DNA from 3 places in the Microbulbifer sp. TB1203 genome. Region 2 is predicted to be linked to each of the others. Evidence: predicted binding sites of a transcription regulator. Region 2 holds the regulator's gene; each other region holds the start of a gene.

What was found. The regulator sigma-54, encoded in region 2, starts transcription at its own class of promoters, with help from an activator protein. The targets are predictions, from matches to a motif close to TGGCACANNNNTTGCNNT.
Region 1: a site for sigma-54 is predicted at 3,779-3,796, ahead of glnA (glutamate--ammonia ligase). Genes of this name have one in related genera too.
Region 3: a site for sigma-54 is predicted at 2,141-2,158, ahead of PP263_RS18285 (formate/nitrite transporter family protein). Genes of this name have one in related genera too.

What each region holds. Positions count from the first base shown of each region.
Region 1 is NZ_CP116899.1:3,979,078-3,984,749, reverse strand. Features, by position in the region: gene glnG (nitrogen regulation protein NR(I)) at 1-153, opposite strand, end outside; gene glnL (nitrogen regulation protein NR(II)) at 184-1,248, opposite strand; gene PP263_RS17005 (DUF4124 domain-containing protein) at 1,541-2,191, opposite strand; gene glnA (glutamate--ammonia ligase) at 2,312-3,718, opposite strand; gene thiI (tRNA uracil 4-sulfurtransferase ThiI) at 4,019-5,491, shown strand; gene PP263_RS16990 (Hsp70 family protein) at 5,583-5,672, shown strand, end outside.
Region 2 is NZ_CP116899.1:259,063-264,734, reverse strand. Features, by position in the region: gene lptA (lipopolysaccharide transport periplasmic protein LptA) at 1-431, shown strand, start outside; gene lptB (LPS export ABC transporter ATP-binding protein) at 480-1,205, shown strand; gene PP263_RS01035 (RNA polymerase factor sigma-54) at 1,374-2,819, shown strand; gene hpf (ribosome hibernation-promoting factor, HPF/YfiA family) at 3,053-3,343, shown strand; gene ptsN (PTS IIA-like nitrogen regulatory protein PtsN) at 3,347-3,808, shown strand; gene rapZ (RNase adapter RapZ) at 3,913-4,773, shown strand; gene PP263_RS01015 (HPr family phosphocarrier protein) at 4,792-5,061, shown strand; gene mgtE (magnesium transporter) at 5,240-5,672, shown strand, end outside.
Region 3 is NZ_CP116899.1:4,250,923-4,256,594, forward strand. Features, by position in the region: gene PP263_RS18280 (bifunctional protein-serine/threonine kinase/phosphatase) at 1-1,096, opposite strand, end outside; gene PP263_RS18285 (formate/nitrite transporter family protein) at 1,102-1,944, opposite strand; gene PP263_RS18290 (M28 family peptidase) at 2,507-4,177, shown strand; gene PP263_RS18295 (ABC-F family ATPase) at 4,739-5,672, opposite strand, start outside.

The sequences.
Region 1 (5,672 bases), 1.7 Mb from region 2:
CACATCCGGCGAGTCGCTGTAGAAATCGTCCAGGGCGCGGTCGCCGTTCTCAAAGCACTTGGTCTCGATACCGGCCCGGGTCAGGGCGCGCTCCAGTACCCAGCGGATCGATCGGTCGTCATCAATAATCCAAACGCGATTGCTCATACTCACATTTCCGGTAATCGATTATTCGTTGGCTCTCTATTCGCCAGCTAAGGGCAGGTAGATCTGGAAGACGCTCTGCCCGGGGCGGCTGTCGCATTTGATCAGCCCCCGATGCTGGTTGATGATGTTCTGCGAGATGGACAGCCCCAGCCCGGAGCCCTCGGCGCGCCCGGAAATCATCGGGTAGAAAATCCGCTCGCGGATTTCCTCGGCGATGCCCGGGCCGTTGTCCTCGATCTCGATGCGGCACACCAGCGGGCAGTGGCGCCGGCCGATGGTGAACTGGCGCTGGATGCGGGTGCGCAGCACGATTTCCCCGGCCGCGAGGCCGATGCTCTCGTCGATGGCCTGCATGGCGTTGCGGGCGATATTCAGCAGTGCCTGGATCAGCTGTCCACTGTCCGCGGGAATGTCCGGGATCGAGGGGTCGTAGTCGCGGCGGATGTCCAGTGTGCCGTCGCACTCGGCGTCGATCAGTTGGGCCACCCGCTCGAGAATTTCGTGCACGTTGACCGGCTTCAGCTGCGCCGGCCTGCGCGGGCCCAGCAGCCGGTCGACCAGATCCCGCAGACGATCCGCCTCGTCGATGATGATCTGCGTGTACTCGGCCAGGTCCCGGTCCGGCAGTTCGCGCTGCAACAACTGCGCGGCGCCGCGGATACCCCCGAGGGGATTTTTCACCTCGTGGGCCAGGCCGCGCACCAGGTTGCGGGTGGTCTCCTGGGCCGAGATCAGCGCGTCCTCCCGGGCGATGCGCAACAGGCGGTCCATGGACTGCACTTCCATCAGCAGCAGGCCCAACTCGGGCACCGGGCTCACCGAATAGTCCACCGTGCGCTGTTCCAGGTTGTGCAGCCGCCAGTTGGCGCGGCGCACCGTGTATTTCTGGCCGCTGGCCAGGGCCTCGCGCATGGCCCGCTGGGAGGCGGCGGATTCGCGCACTATTTCTTCCAGCGGCAGCCCGCTGACCCGCGCGCTGGAAGCGGCGAGCAGGTCCTCGGCGGCGGAGTTGAGATAGCAGAGCAACAGGCTGCCATCCAGCACCACCACCGCGGAAGTCAGGTTGTCCAACAGCTGGCGCAACTGGCGATCGTTGAGCATGTAAAAAACTTTCCCGTCTCCACTGTCTACGACAGTGCAAAAAGCAAACCAAAATGGCGCAGGGGGGCAAAGGCTGGGGCCAGAGCGAATCTGCACGCAGGCGAATGCACCATTATTGTGCATTGATTAAAAAATAGCCAGAACTGGTGCTACAGAAGAGGGCGGAGGGGAAGAGGCGGAGTCCTTTTGCGTCCCTGTAGGAGCGGCCCATGGCCGCGATCGATACAGCTACAAAGCAAGATCGATCGCGGCCATGGGCGGATGGCCGCCCCGCCGCTCCTACAGGCAGAGGTCAGGGGGTGGGGGCGGGCTGGGCCCTGGGGGCCCGGGGTGCCTGGGGCGCGGGGTTGTCGGGCACGTCCAGGCTGGCGCGTTTGACGTAGAGGGTTATGGTCTGCGACTGGGCCAGGGGATTGCCGCTGAGGTCGGTGAGCACCGCCTGGATATGGTGGGTACCCCGCTCCAGGGCGGAAAGGTCCAGACTGGTGCCGGAGGAGCTGCCCACCCAGGGCTGGCCGTCCACCACCGCGAAGAACCGGTAGCCGTCCCGTGGCACCGGGTTCACCGCCACTTCCAGCACGATAAAGCGCTGCCCGGGGGTGATGGTGGTGCCGTTCTGTGGGCTGACGATGGCGAAATTGATCGGCCCCTGGTCGTCCTGCCGGTCGCGGTCCCTGGGCGACAGTTTGCGGGTCGGCAGCGGGCGGGGCGCGACGATGGGCTGCACGTTGGTGGGGCCCACCTCCACCCTTTCCGCCTTGCTGCCCGCCGGCGGGGTGTCGCTGAAGATTACCTGGCCGTCGGGGCCGACAGTTTTGTAGATGGTGTTGCCGGGGGTGGGGTCGTCGGTGCCGTCGTCGCCGGCGAGCGCCAGTAGCGGGGTGACCAGAAGTAGTGCCAGGAACAGGGAAAATTTTTTCATAGCGATATCGATCGCGGCCATGGGCCGCTCCTACAAGGGTTGCCCCGGGAGTCCCGATATAAAGAAGGCTAGTTTACCCCATAAAAAAAAGCCCGCGCCGGAACGGCGCGGGCTTTTTTCGGCAGTGTGATGCCTTCGAGCTTATACGGAGTAGTACAGCTCGAACTCGACCGGGTGAGTGGTCATCTGCAGGCGCTCCACCTCTTCACGCTTCAACGCGATGTAGGCGTCGATGGCGTCGTCGGAGAAGACTCCACCCTCGGTGAGGTAGGCGCGGTCCTGGTCCAGGGCATCCAGGGCCATTTCCAGGCTGGAGGCCACGGTGGGGAACTCGGCCACTTCGTGCGGCGGCAGGTCGTACAGATCCTTGTCCGCCGGGTCGCCGGGGTGGATCTTGTTCTTGATGCCGTCGAGACCCGCCATCAGCATGGCCGCGAAGGCCAGGTAGGGGTTGGCGGTCGGGTCAGGGAAGCGCGCTTCGATGCGCTTGCCTTTCGGGCTGGGCACATACGGAATGCGGATGGACGCGGAGCGGTTGCGCGCGGAGTAAGCCAGGATTACCGGCGCCTCGAAGCCCGGTACCAGACGCTTGTAGGAGTTGGTGGAAGCGTTGGTGAAGGCGTTCAGCGAACGGGCGTGCTTGATGATACCGCCGATGTAGTACAGGGCAGTCTCGGACAGGCCCGCGTAGGCGTCGCCGGCGAACTGGTTGACGCCGTCCTTGCTGAAGGACTGGTGTACGTGCATGCCGGAACCGTTGTCGCCCACCAGCGGCTTGGGCATGAAAGTGGCGGTCTTGCCGTAGGCGTGGGCCACGTTGTGCACCGCGTACTTGAGGATCTGCACCTCGTCCGCTTTCTTGGTCAGGGTGTTGGCGGCCACGCCGATCTCACACTGGCCGGCGGTGCCCACTTCGTGGTGGTGCACTTCCACTCTCAGGCCCATCTGCTCCATGGCGGAGCACATGGCGGCGCGCACGTCGTGCAGGGAGTCCACCGGCGGAACCGGGAAGTAACCGCCCTTCACGCCCGGGCGGTGGCCGATGTTGCCTTCCGGGTAGGACTGGCCGGAAGACCAGGCGGCCTCCTCGGAGTTGATCTTGTAGAAGGCGCCGCCCATTTCCGCGCCCCAGGTGATGTCGTCGAACACGAAGAACTCGGGCTCCGGTCCGAACAGCACGGTGTCGCCCAGGCCGGTGGACTTGAGGTATTCCTCGGCGCGCAGCGCGATGGAGCGCGGATCGCGCTCGTAGCCCTGGCCGGTGGACGGCTCGACGATGTTGCAACGGATGATTACGGTGCTCTCGTCGGTGAAGGGGTCGAGGAAAGCGGTCTCGTCGTCCGGCATCAGGATCATGTCGGATTCGTTGATGCCCTTCCAGCCGGCGATGGAGGAACCATCGAACATCTTGCCTTCTTCGAAGAACTCGCCGTCAATTTCCGACGTCGGAATGGATACGTGTTGTTCTTTCCCCTTGGAATCGGTGAAGCGCAGGTCTACCCATTTGGCCTCACTCTCTTGAATCAAACCGAGCGTTTTCGCTGACATTACAGTCCTCCAGGTCTTGAAAAGTTATTTGTCGCTATAGCCCTTCTTGTGGCATCAAGGGAAGCAAGGAGTGTGCCAAATTGGGGCAATGGCGTCGCAGCTGACGCCGCCACGGCCGCGGCCGTGCGCGCGGGACCAACCTGAGCAGAATAGATGCAAAGCGTTCGGGCGGCCACCGAGCGACGCACCAAACTGGCGCATAACTGCCGCATTCTGCACATTTATGGTGCGCACCATCAGGAGCCCACCTGGTCTATAATGCCCGGCTTTCATCCAACTGCGGTACCCGGCCGGATCTCCATGCACTTCGTCGTCAAGTTCTTTCCCGAAATCACCATCAAGAGCAACCCGGTGCGCAAGCGCATGTCGCGCCAGCTCAGGGACAACCTGCAGCGCCAGCTGAAACCGCTGGACGACCGCATCCGCGTGCGCCAGGACTGGGAGAAGATCGATGTGATCGCCCCGGACGCGGTGGCCCACCTGGCCGGCCGCATCCATGAAGTGCTGGCCCATACCCCCGGGATCGCCAACTTCTCCAGCGTGCGCCAGTTCCCCCTGGGCGACCTGCACGACATCTATGAAAAGACCCTGTCGGTGTGGGGCAACAAGCTGTCCGGCAAGACCTTCTGCGTGCGCGCCAAGCGCACCGGCAACCACGACTTCAAGTCCCTGGACGTGGAGCAGTATGTGGGCGGCGGCCTGAACCAGCACACCGGCGCCGCCGGGGTAAAGCTGAAGGACCCGGATATCACCGTGAAGCTGGAGATCCGCCACGACAAACTCAATGTGGTGGAAGCGCAGACCCCGGGGCTCGGCGGCTTTCCCCTGGGGACCCAGGACCCGGTGCTGTCCCTGGTGTCCGGCGGCTTCGACTCCACCGTGGCCAGCTACCTGACCATCAAGCGCGGTATCCGCACCCACTTTCTGTTCTTCAACCTGGGCGGGCGCCAGCACGAGCTGGGCGTGAAGGAGGTGGCCTTCTATCTATGGAACAAGTACGGCTCCTCCCACCGGGTGCGCTTTATCACCGTGCCCTTCGACGAGGTGGTGGCGGAGATCCTGGAGAGGGTGGACGACTCCTATATGGGGGTGATCCTCAAGCGCATGATGCTGCGCGCCGCCAGCACCGTCGCCGAAGAACTGGAAGTGGACGCGCTGGTTACCGGCGAGGCCATCGCCCAGGTCTCCAGCCAAACCCTGAGGAACCTCTCGGTGATCGACAGCGTCACCGACACCCTGGTGCTGCGCCCGCTGATCGCCAGCGACAAGAACGACATCATCCGCACCGCGCGGGAGATCGGCACCGAGGAATTCGCGGCGAATATGCCCGAGTACTGCGGGGTCATCTCGGTAAAACCCACCACCCGTGCAAAAAGGGACAAGGTGGAAAAAGAAGAGGCCCGATTCGACTTCTCCATCCTCGACCGCGCCGTCGCCAGCCGCACGATACAGAACATCGACCGGGTGATGGAGGACCTGCAGGGTGAAACCCCGCCGGTGGAGATTGCCACTGAGCCCGGCGACGCGGTGGTGATCGATATCCGCCACCCCACCGAGGAGGAGATGGACCCGCTGGAAGTGCCCGGCACCCAGGTGGACACCATTCCCTTCTACCGCCTGAGCAGCGCCTTCGGGAACCTGGACCGGGACCGCCACTACCTCCTCTACTGCGCCCGCGGGGTAATGAGCCAGCTGCACGCCGCGCACCTGATGGACGAGGGCTATCGCAATGTGGGTGTTTTCCGGCCGGAAAGACCCGCGGCAGACAAGTAGCCCTCCAGCAGTTCCAGGCCGGTTCTGGTACCAAAGCCAGACATTCCGATAGAATCACCGGCCAATAAGAATATTTTTCACAGGGGAAAGGATGACCAAGCTGTATCTGGGGATCGATCTCGGCACCACCAATTCTGCCGCCGCGGTTTTTGATGGCGAACAAACTGAAGTCATACCAAAC
Region 2 (5,672 bases):
AACACTTCGAAGGCGATCGCAGCAAAAACCTGTTTGTATACAGCGGCAACGTCGTGATAACCCAAGGCTCACTGCAGATTCGCGCCGACCGGGTGGAAGTCCACGGCAACGCCGAGGGGGAAATCAACCGCGTGATCGCCACCGGCAAACCGGCCCACTTCCAGCAACAGGTCCAGCAGAGCCAGAATCCGGTCAAGGCCCGCGCCGCACGCATCGAGTACACCGTCAGCTCCGACGAACTGCACCTCTCCGGCGATGCCCACGTGGACCGCGACGGCAACACCCTCACCGCCGAGCGCATCGACTACGACCTGACCAGCGAGCAGATGCAGGCCCGGGGCCAGTCCGGCGACGGGCGGGTGGAAATGATCTGGAAGCCGGAAAAGAAAAAGACCGAACAGCAGCCGGCAACCGGCGACGAAAACCAGTAGCAAGCAGCCCGCCGGATCAAGGGCTGCCGGATCAACCGGAATTAAAATATGCCAACGCTGAAAGCGTTACATCTCGCCAAGCAGTACAAGAAACGCAAAGTTGTCCAGGACGTTTCCGTCAGTGTCAGCAGCGGCCAGGTGGTCGGCCTGCTCGGCCCCAACGGCGCCGGCAAAACCACCTGCTTCTACATGATTGCCGGCCTGGTGCAGGCGGACGCCGGCCAGGTACTGATCGACGACGAGGACATCACCCGCCTGTCCATGCACGGCCGCGCGCGCAAGGGTATCGGTTACCTGCCTCAGGAGGCCTCGGTATTCCGTCGCCTCACAGTGCGCGACAATATCCTCGCCATTCTGGAGACCCGCAAGGATCTGTCCCGTGCCGAACGCCTGCAACAGACCCAGGAACTGCTGAAGGAATTCAACATCACCCACATCGAGGGCAGCCTGGGCATGGCGCTGTCCGGCGGCGAGCGCCGCCGGGTGGAGATAGCCCGCGCCCTGGCCACAGACCCGGACTTTGTGCTGCTGGACGAGCCCTTCGCCGGCGTAGACCCGATTTCAGTCAACGATATCAAGCAGATCATCCGCCACCTGCGGGACAGGGACATTGGCGTACTGATTACCGATCACAATGTGCGCGAGACCCTGGATATCTGCGAGACCGCTTATATCGTCAGCGAGGGACACATCATCGCCGCCGGCACCCCGGCGGAAGTGCTCGCCAACCAGCAGGTGCGCGAGGTCTACCTGGGGCACGAGTTCACCATCTAGCCGGCCCGCCCGGGCGAACACGAAGGTTCGCCCCTATAGTCCTACCATTCATCGCCTACCCCCAAAACCCGGCACAGTTTTTGCTTGCAAGCCGCGCCGCAGAGGGTTAGTCTGCAACATCCTGAATTTTCAGATGATTCATCCGCCGGATGCCTTGCAGTTTCCTCTATGAAGCAGTCCCTTCAAATAAAACTCGGCACTCAGCTGACCATGACGCCCCAGCTGCAGCAGGCTATCCGCCTGCTACAGCTCTCCACCCTGGACCTGCAACAGGAAATCCAGTCGGCGCTGGATAGCAACCCGCTGCTGGAGACCGAGGGCGAGGAGCCCGCAGAGACAGCCAGGGAGCAGAACACCCAGGAGCAACAGGCCGACAGCGGCGCCGCCAACGGAACCGAACAGGCGGCTGACAGCGACTGGAGCCACGACATCCCCGACGACCTGCCGGTGGACACCCGCTGGGACGACATCTACAGCGGCGGCAGCTACAGCGGAGGTGAGGGTGACGACCTGGCCCTGGAGCAGCGCAATTCGGTGCCGGACAGCCTGCACAGCCACCTGTTGTGGCAACTCAACCTCACCCCCCTGTCCGAACAGGACAAACTGATCGGTGAGACCCTGATCGATGCCATCGCCCCAAGCGGCTTTCTCGAGTCCCTCCCGGCGGAACTGGCCCCGGCCCTGAACGCCGAGGAAGACGAAGTCGTCGCAGTACTCAAGATCATCCAGCAGTTCGAACCCGCTGGCTGCGGTGCCCGCGACCTCCGCGAATGCCTGTTGTTACAGTTGCAGCAGCTGCCTGCTGACACCCCCTGGCTGGAGCAGGCACAGATCGTGGTAGGCAGCTACCTGGACCTGCTGGGCAAGCGCGATTTCCGCCAGTTGAGTCGCCGCACACGCCTGAGCGAGGCACAGCTGGGCGAGGTGGTGCGCCTGATCCAGACCCTGAACCCCCACCCCGGGGAGGCTTTCGGCGGCGAGGAGACCCAATATGTGGTGCCGGATATCATCGTCAGCCGCAAACAGCAGCGCTGGCTGGTGGAACTGAACCCGGAGACCACCCCAAAACTGCGCATCAACGGCGACTACGCCGCACTGATCAAGCGCGCCGACAATTCCAGTGACAACAACTTCCTGCGCGACCACCTGCAGGAGGCGCGCTGGTTCCTGAAGAGCCTGCAGAGCCGCAACGAGACACTGCTCAAAGTGGCCTCAAGTATCGTGGACAAGCAGCAGGGCTTTTTCGAGCGGGGCCCGGAAGCGATGAAACCCATGGTGCTGGCGGACATAGCCGAAACCATCGGTATGCACGAGTCCACCATCTCCCGGGTCACCACCCAGAAATACATGCTCACCCCCCGCGGCGTGTTCGAACTCAAGTACTTCTTTTCCAGCCATGTGAGCACCGACTCCGGTGAAGACGCCTCCTCCACCGCCATCCGCGCCATGATCCGCAAGCTGATCGACTCCGAGGAAGCCCGCAAACCCCTATCCGACAACAAGATCACCCAGGAACTGGACCACCAGGGTATCAAGGTGGCCCGGCGCACCGTGGCCAAATACCGGGAATCCATGGGCATCCCCTCCTCCAGCGAACGCAAGCGACTGGTCTGAGAGACCACTCGCAATCTCCCGGCAAGGTTTTACAGACCGATGGCGGCCCTTCCGGTCACAAATCTTCGACCCATATCGATATCCCGGTCAGGTTTTGCAGGCACCCAATTCCACCCAGCCCGCAACCAACGCCCAAACTTTGAGTGTATCCTTCCATTCTGGCTAACTTCCTAGTAGGGTTGCGGCCCAGACGGGAGCGGCCGGCAAGCGACGCACTCGATGAGGAGAAGTCCATGCAGATCAACATCAGTGGCCACCACGTGGAATTGACCGACCCCATCCGCGACTACTGCCATAGCAAACTGGAAAAACTCTCCCGGCACTACGACAACATTACCAATGCCCAGGTAATCCTATCGGTTGAAAAACTGACCCAGAAGGCCGAGGCCAGGGTGCATATGAACGGACACGATCTCTGTGCCACCTCCGAAGACGAGGACCTGTACGCAGCCATCGACGCCCTCTCCGACAAGCTGGACCGCCAGCTCAAGAAACACAAAGAGAAGTTGCAGAACCACCGATAAGCTATGACATTGGAAGCCCTACTCTCTCCCCGCCTGAGTCTTTGCCACCTGGCGGGGAGCAGCAAAAAGAAATTGCTGCTAAATATTGCCCAGGCCATCGCCGAAGAAAATCCACAACTGGATGCCGACACTATTTTCAACCAGCTCCTCGCCCGCGAGCGCCTCGGCTCCACCGGCATCGGCGAGGGGGTAGCCATCCCCCACTGCCGCCTGCCCGGCTGTGAGCGCCCCATCGGCGTGCTCTGCACCACCGAGCCGGCGATTGATTTCGATGCCGTCGACCGCCAGCCGGTGGACCTGCTGTTCGCGCTGCTGGTACCGGAGGACGCCGAGCAGGAACACCTGGAAACCCTGGCGGAAATCGCCGCCCTGTTCTCCGACAGCCGGGTGCGGGAAAAGCTGCGCCAGGCCCAGACCAGCGATGAGCTCTACGCCCTGGCCATCGACAGCGCCGCCGCAGCTTAGAAAACAGACAACAGAAGTCAGAGGGCAGAAAGGAAAATGACTTTACCCAGCGATCATTCGAATTTATTTTCTGTCTTCCTTCCTCTGGCTACTGACCTCTGAATATGCGCTTAGTGATTATCAGCGGCCGTTCCGGCTCCGGTAAAAGCTCCGCCCTGCAACTGCTGGAAGACGTCGGCTTCAACTGCATCGACAACCTGCCAGCCAGCCTGCTGCCAGAACTGGTGCGGCGGGTGCGCGAGCAGCCCCCGGTGGATAACCCCAGGCTGGCACTGGGCATCGATGCGCGCAACCTGTGGCAGGATGTACAGCAGGCCCCGCGGGTCATCGAGGAATTACGCGAAAGCGGCGTGCAGTGCGATGTTATCTACCTGGACGCCCGCTCACCGGTGCTGGTGCAACGCTTCAGCGAAACCCGGCGCAAACATCCCCTCAGCGACAACCGCACCCACCTGCTGGAAGCCCTCAACCGGGAAAAGGAATTGCTCGCCCCGCTGGCGGCCATAGCGGACCTGGTAATCGACACCAGCAGCCTCAGCCTGCACCAGCTGCGCGACCTGGTAAAAACCCGGGTGGTGGGCGAGGAATCGCCGGGCATGGCGATCCTGTTCCAGTCCTTCGGCTACAAGCACGGCGTGCCGGTGGACGCCGACCTGGTGTTCGACCTGCGCTGCCTGCCAAACCCCTACTGGATCGCGGAGCTGCGCCACAAAACGGGCCGCGACCCGGAAGTGATCGAATTCCTGCGCGCGCAGCCGGAAACCGGGGATATGGAGCGGGATATCGGCCAGTTCCTGCAACGCTGGCTGCCTTCCTACCAGCAGAGCAATCGCAGCTACACCTGTATCGCTGTGGGCTGCACCGGCGGTCGCCATCGCTCCGTGTATATGGTGGAACAGCTGGCGAAGGCCTTCTCCAGCCAGTTCGATAATGTGCAGGTCCGCCACCGCGAACAATCGCAGTAACCCACGTCGAAACAACCCATGCAGAAAAGCCAGATCACCATCATCAACAAGCTGGGCCTGCACGCCCGCGCCGCCAGCAAGTTCGCGCAGACCGCCGCGCGCTTCTCCTCCGACATAAAAGTGCACTGTCGGGGTAAGTGCGTGGACGGCAAGAGCGTGATGGCGCTGATGCTGTTGGCCGCCGGCAAGGACTGTGAGCTGGGACTGGAGGTCGAGGGCTGCGATGAGGAGGCCGCGCTCAGCGCCATCAGCGAGCTGGTGGCAGACCGTTTCGGCGAAGCGGAGTGAAAGGTAATGCGGAATGATGAATGCGGAATGCGGAATAGGGGCCAGCTGCCCGCTGTAGGAACGGCCGCCGGCCGCGATCACACGCCCAGCATCCACCGATCACGGCCACCGGCCTCTGTTGCGGCACGGACCACCATTCCGCATTCATCATTCCGCATTCCGCATTAAAGGAGCCTCCGTGCCCAACCCTCCCCCGGCTGAGATCCAGTTCCGCGCACAGAACCAGTTGAGCGAGCTGTTCGCTGCCCTCGACAGCGGCACCGGGCGCGAAGTCCGGCGCATGCTGGGCACTCTCACGCCACAGAGCATCGCCCAGTTGCTGGAGAGTTCACCGCCGCGGATCCGCCAGGTGATCTGGGAACTGATCGATAAGGAGGTCGAGGGCGAGGTCCTGCAGGAACTCAGCGACGAGGTACAGAGCCAGATCCTCGCCACCCTGGACACCGAGGAAATGGTGGCGCTGATGGAGGGGCTGCACGCCGACGATATCGCCGACATATTGCAGCAGCTTCCGGAGCGGGTGATGGCGGAAGTGCTCTCCGCCATGAGCGAGCGCGACCGCCAGCGGGTGGAGCGGGTACTCCCCTACGGCGAGGAGACCGCCGGCGGCC
Region 3 (5,672 bases), 1.4 Mb from region 2:
CGGTGTAGAAATAACGGCGCTCCCTGTCCGCGGGCGCCGCCCTGAGCAGGTGCACGCTGCTGACCCGCCGGGCTATCCACTCTTCCATCAGGAAGCGTTCCAGGTAAGCGGGATCGCCGCTCACATCGGTGGCCGGGGTTTTGAGCAGCACGCGGGTATTTGTCTGTGTGTCCTCGGCCAGATAGGCGTGACTGCGATTGGAGGCGTGGATTTCGCGCAGTATGCGGTAGCCGTCCAACTCGTCGCCGGGGCGCAGTGTCGGCGGCAGCGGCAGCGTGTCCGCCTGCTGCAGCAGTGCCAGAGTTTCCCGGCCGGGTAATTCCTCCACGCGCACAATCTGGATCGACAGGTTGTCGCCGCTGCCGTTGGCAATGGCCGCATCGACGATAGTCCGGGCCGCCGCATCCAGGTCGCCGGCGGACTCGCGCAATTGTTCGATGATGAATTCCGCGCGCACATGTTCGTACACGCCATCGGTGGCGAGGATAAAGAGCTGCCCCTCGCGCAGCGGGAAATTTTGGTAGTCCGGTTCCATATGGGCGTCAACGCCCAGCGCCCGGCTGAGATAGCTCTCCTCGGCGGAGACCCAAAGGCGGTGGTCGTTGGTCAGCTGTTCCAGCGCCTCGCCCTGCAGGCGGTAGACGCGGGTATCGCCCAGGTGGAACAGGTGCGCCGTATCGCCACGCAATACCAGCGCACTGAACGTGCAGACATAGCCTTTGTCCCGCTCGAAGCGGTAGTGGCTCTGCCGGGTCTGCGCGTCGAGCCAGGCATTGGTGGCCGCGATCACCCGGGTGGCGGCGGTGCGCACCGACCAGGCATCGGAGGTGCTGTAGTAGTCCTCGAGGAAACTCTTGACTGCGGTCTCGCTGGCGACGTGGCTGACGTCGCTGCTGCTGATGCCGTCGGCCATGGCCAGGGCCACACCTTTCAGCGAAAGCTGCGGCTGCCCGGGCACCACTGCGCCGTGAAAGTCCTGGTTGAGGGGCTTGCGCCCCTCGCTGGTGCACTGGCCGATGGAAACCCTGAGCTGGCCAGTGGACTCGCGGACGTTTGCCCCGGCGGCGGTTGCCGGCCGGGGTTGTGCTGCGTTCATTTCGATCAGCTGGCCAGCGCCGGCTTCGCGCTGTCGCCGCCCAGGTTGCGCTTAGGCGCGGTGCGCACGTGGGTGCTGTACAGGGTCAGGCCGGTAAAGGCGAGGCCGCCCACCAGGTTGCCGAGCGCGGTGGGGATCTCGTTCCAGAGGAAATAATCCATGATTGAGAAACCGCCGCCCATCAGCATGGCCGAGGGGAACAGGAACATGTTCACCACAGAGTGCTCGAAGGTCATGAAGAAGAACAGCATGATCGGCATCCACATGGCCAGCACCTTGCCGCTCACGTTGGTGGAAATCATCGCGCCCACAACGCCCATGGAAACCATCCAGTTACACAGCATGCCGCGAATAAAAATGGTGAACCAGCCTGCGGCACCGTACTCCGCGTAACCCAGGGTACGCGCCTCGCCGATACCGGCGATCTTCTGCCCAACGACACCGGGCTCCACCGAGAAACCGTAGGTGAACACGAAGGCCATCATCAAGGCTACTGTCAGCGCCCCGGCAAAGTTGCCCAGGAAAACCAGGCCCCAGTTCCTGAGAATACCCTTGATGGTGACCCCGGGCCGCCGATCCAGCCAGGCCAGCGGCACCAGCACGAACACACCGGTAAGCAGGTCGAAGCCCATCAGGTACAGCATGCAGAAGCCGACCGGAAACAGCACCGCGCCCAGCAGCGGGCTGCCGGTGGTCACGGTGATGGTGATCGCGAACACCGCCGCCAGCGCCAGGATAGCCCCCGCCATATAAGCCCTGATCAGGGTATCCCGCGTGGACATAAAGATTTTTGCTTCACCGGCGTCGACCATTTTGGTCGCGAATTCCGATGGTAATAGGTAAGCCATAGTGTTGCCCCCAAATTCCGAATAGCTGGAAGTTTCCAATCGATACCGCCGGTGGCCGGGTATTTTTCCCGGCGCACAAAAAACGGCGTCTCCCGCCCCGCAGGCTGTGCAGCAGGGTTGGAGGACGCCGTTGTCCATGGAAACTGATTTTTTGTTCTGGACAGCGCCTAGTACAAGTGCGATGCCCACAAATATTGAGGCAAGTTCTGTGCCATCCCGCGACAAACGGTGCGCCGTATTTGCAGGTTCTACCATTCGCCGGCTCGGGGTCGAGCCGCACCAGTGTGGTGCATTGGCACATTAATGCTTTCAATGGCGCATGTATGTGGTGCCGGTGGGATCGCTGTCCCGACATCCTCATGACTCCTGTAGGAGCGGCGGGGCGGCCATCCGCCATGCCCGCGATCGGCATATGCCATTGGCTGAGCCCATCGCGGGCATGGCCCGCTCCTACAAAGGGTAGATAGCCATGAGTCCACGGCAGCCCGTTTCACGCGACGTTACGGCTAATGATATGGTTACCCGATCACCTCTATCCCCTCCGCAAAAAATGAGAGCCATAATGATCTACCGAGCAGTTTGCCTGTTCCTGTCCATCCTGGCGGTGGCCGCGTGCTCAAAGCCTGAAGAGAACACCATACAAATCGATCCCGAGCGCCTCTCCAACATCGTGAAAGTACTCGCTTCCGAGGAGTTCGGCGGGCGGGCGCCAGGAACTCCGGGCGAAGAGAAAACCGTCGCCTACCTGATCGAAGAATTCAAATCACTGGGTCTGGAACCCGGCGGTGAAAATGGCAGCTGGACCCAGATCGTGCCCATGGTCCACACCCGGATCAATACACCCGCCACCATGTTCCTGAGTACCGGTGGCGAACATCTCCCGCTGGCACAGGGTGCGGATATCGAAGTCAGTACCCTGCGCAATCTCGATCGCATCGAGATCGCCGATGCGCCCATCGCTTTCGTCGGCTTTGGTGTGGACGCCCCGGAACGGGACTGGAACGACTTCGGCAATATCGACCTCAAGGGCAAGGTCGCCCTCTTCCTGGTCAACGATCCCGATTTTGCCGCGGGCCCGGACGAACCGGCGGCGGGCCGGTTTGGCGACCGGCGCATGACCTATTACGGACGCTGGGCCTACAAGTTCGAGGAAGCCGCGCGGCGCGGTGCCCTCGCGGCGCTGGTTATCCACGAGACGGATGCCGCCGGCTACCCCTGGAGCGTGGCCTCCTCATCGCCGGGGGAAAACTACGCGCTGGCGCAAAGCGGAGAGAGTACCCCGCCCGTCTCACTGCAGGGCTGGTTACACAACGACGCCGCTGCCCGACTGCTCGAACGCGCCGGCCTGGATCTGGACAAACTGCGCGTCGAAGCCCGCTCCCCCGAATTTGAAGCCTTTGATCTGGAGGGAATCACTTTCAACGCGGATCTCGCCACAACCGTCGAAAACATCGAGAGCCACAACGTACTGGCCATCCTTCCCGGCAGCGAGCGCCCGGATGAAATCCTGATGGTCTCCTCCCACTGGGACGCCTATGGCACGGGCGAACCCGACGCCCAAGGCCGCACCGTGCGTCCCGGTGCCAACGACGACGCGCTGGGCACCGCCGGCGTACTGGAACTGGCGCGGGTGTTAAAAGCCGGACCGGCGCTGGACAGAAGCGTACTGTTCGCCGTGTGGACCGGCGAGGAAAGCGGCCTGCTCGGCTCCCAGGCCTATGCGGCTAACCCGCTCTATCCCCTGGAGAAGACGGTCGCCAACTTCACCCTGGATATCCTCCAGACCGCCGGCGCCGCACGGGATGTGATACTGGTCGGTGAAGGGCAAAGTGAACTGGAAGACGACCTGGCCCGCGCCGCCCACAGCCAGGGCCGCACGGTCACCCCGGAATCCCTGCCCGAAAACGGCCTCTTCTACCGCGCGGACCACTTCTCCATGGCCCGGCAGGGCGTACCGGTACTGCTGATCATGGGCATCGCCGGTGGCGCAGACCTGGTGGATGGCGGCCGCGAGGCCGGAGAAAAATGGATCGCCGATTATGTGAGCAACTGCTATCACAAAACCTGCGACGCCTGGGACCCGAACTGGGACCTCACCGGCGCCGTGCAGGATATCTCCGCAATCCGCATGATTATGAGTGACCTGGGCAGCTCGACCCGCTGGCCGGAGTGGAAGGAGGGATCGGAATTCAAGGCGATTCGGGATCGGAGTGCGGGGGTGAGGAAGCTCTAGTCGCTCGGTGAATGGCACTTACTTAAGGAACCCTCTGAACAAGTCCATTTCGTCACCCCGGCGTAGGCCGGGGTCCAGAGAAATCAAGGGTTTCTGGATTCCGGCTTTCGCCGGAATGACGTTATTCAGAGGTTCCTTAAGGAACCTCTGAATAAGTCCATTTCGTCACCCCGGCGCAGGCCGGGGTCCAGAGAAATCAAGGGCTTCTGGATTCCGGCCTTCGCCGGAATGACGTTAATCGGAGGTTCCTTAAGGAACCTCTGAACAAGTCCATTTCGTCACCCCGGCGTAGGCCGGGGCCCAGAGAAATCAAGGGCTTCTGGATTCCGGCCTTCGCCGGAATGACGTTAATCGGAGGTTCCTTAAGGAACCTCTGAACAAGTCTATTTCGTCACCCCGGCGTAGGCCGGGGTCCAGAGAAATCAAGGGCTTCTGGATTCCGGCCTTCGCCGGAATGACGTTGAGGTTCCTTAAGTGATAAGCGAAGCGCATCTACCAGTTACAAGGCCTGGAGCGGCAGATGCGAAGCCGTCATGGATGGAGCCCAAAGGGCCGGGCACATCAGGCAACCCGTAAACCCGGCTGCGACTGGCTCGCCAGATATTCGTCGTAGGTTCCCTGAAAATCGATCAGTGTCTGATCCTTGATTTCAACAACCCTGGTCGCCAATGACGACACAAACTGGCGGTCGTGGCTCACGAAAATCAATGTGCCTTCGTATTTTGCCAGGGCATTGTTCAGCGCTTCAATCGCTTCCATATCCAAATGGTTGGTGGGTTCATCCATGATCAACACATTGGTGTCCATCATCATCAACTTGCCGAACAGCAGGCGGTTTTTCTCACCACCGGAACAAACCTTTGCCTTCTTGTTGGCATCATCCGCGGTAAACAGCAGCCGGCCCAGAATGCCCCGCACCGCCAGGTCATCGTGCTTGGGGGTGCGCCACTGCGACATCCACTCGAATATGGTGAGATCGCAGTCAAAATCCGCACTGCTGTCCTGCGGGCAGTAACCCACGGCCGCATTTTCGGACCACTTGATTTCACCGCTATTGGCCTGGATCTCGTTGACCAGGCAGCGCAGGAATGTGGTTTTGCCGACGCCGTTTTCACCGATTACAGCCAGTCGCGCACCGGCTTCCAGAATCATCTCTCCGCCCTTAAACAGAGGCTCCTCAAAGCCATGGGATACGCCTTCCAGAACCAGCGCCTGTCGGTGTAATTTCTTGCACTGTTTAAAGGTAATGTACGGAGAAACCCGGCTGGACGGCTTTACTTCGTCCAGCTTGATCTTTTCCATCTTCTTGGCGCGGGAGCTTGCCTGTTTGGCCTTGGACGCATTCGCGGAGAAGCGGTTAACAAAACTCTGCAACTCTTCCAGCTCCGCACTCTTCTTGGCGTTCTCCGCGTGCAACTGATCCTGAATCAGCGTCGAAGCCGCGACAAAGTCTTCATAGTTGCCGGGGAAGATACGCAACTCGCCATAATCGATA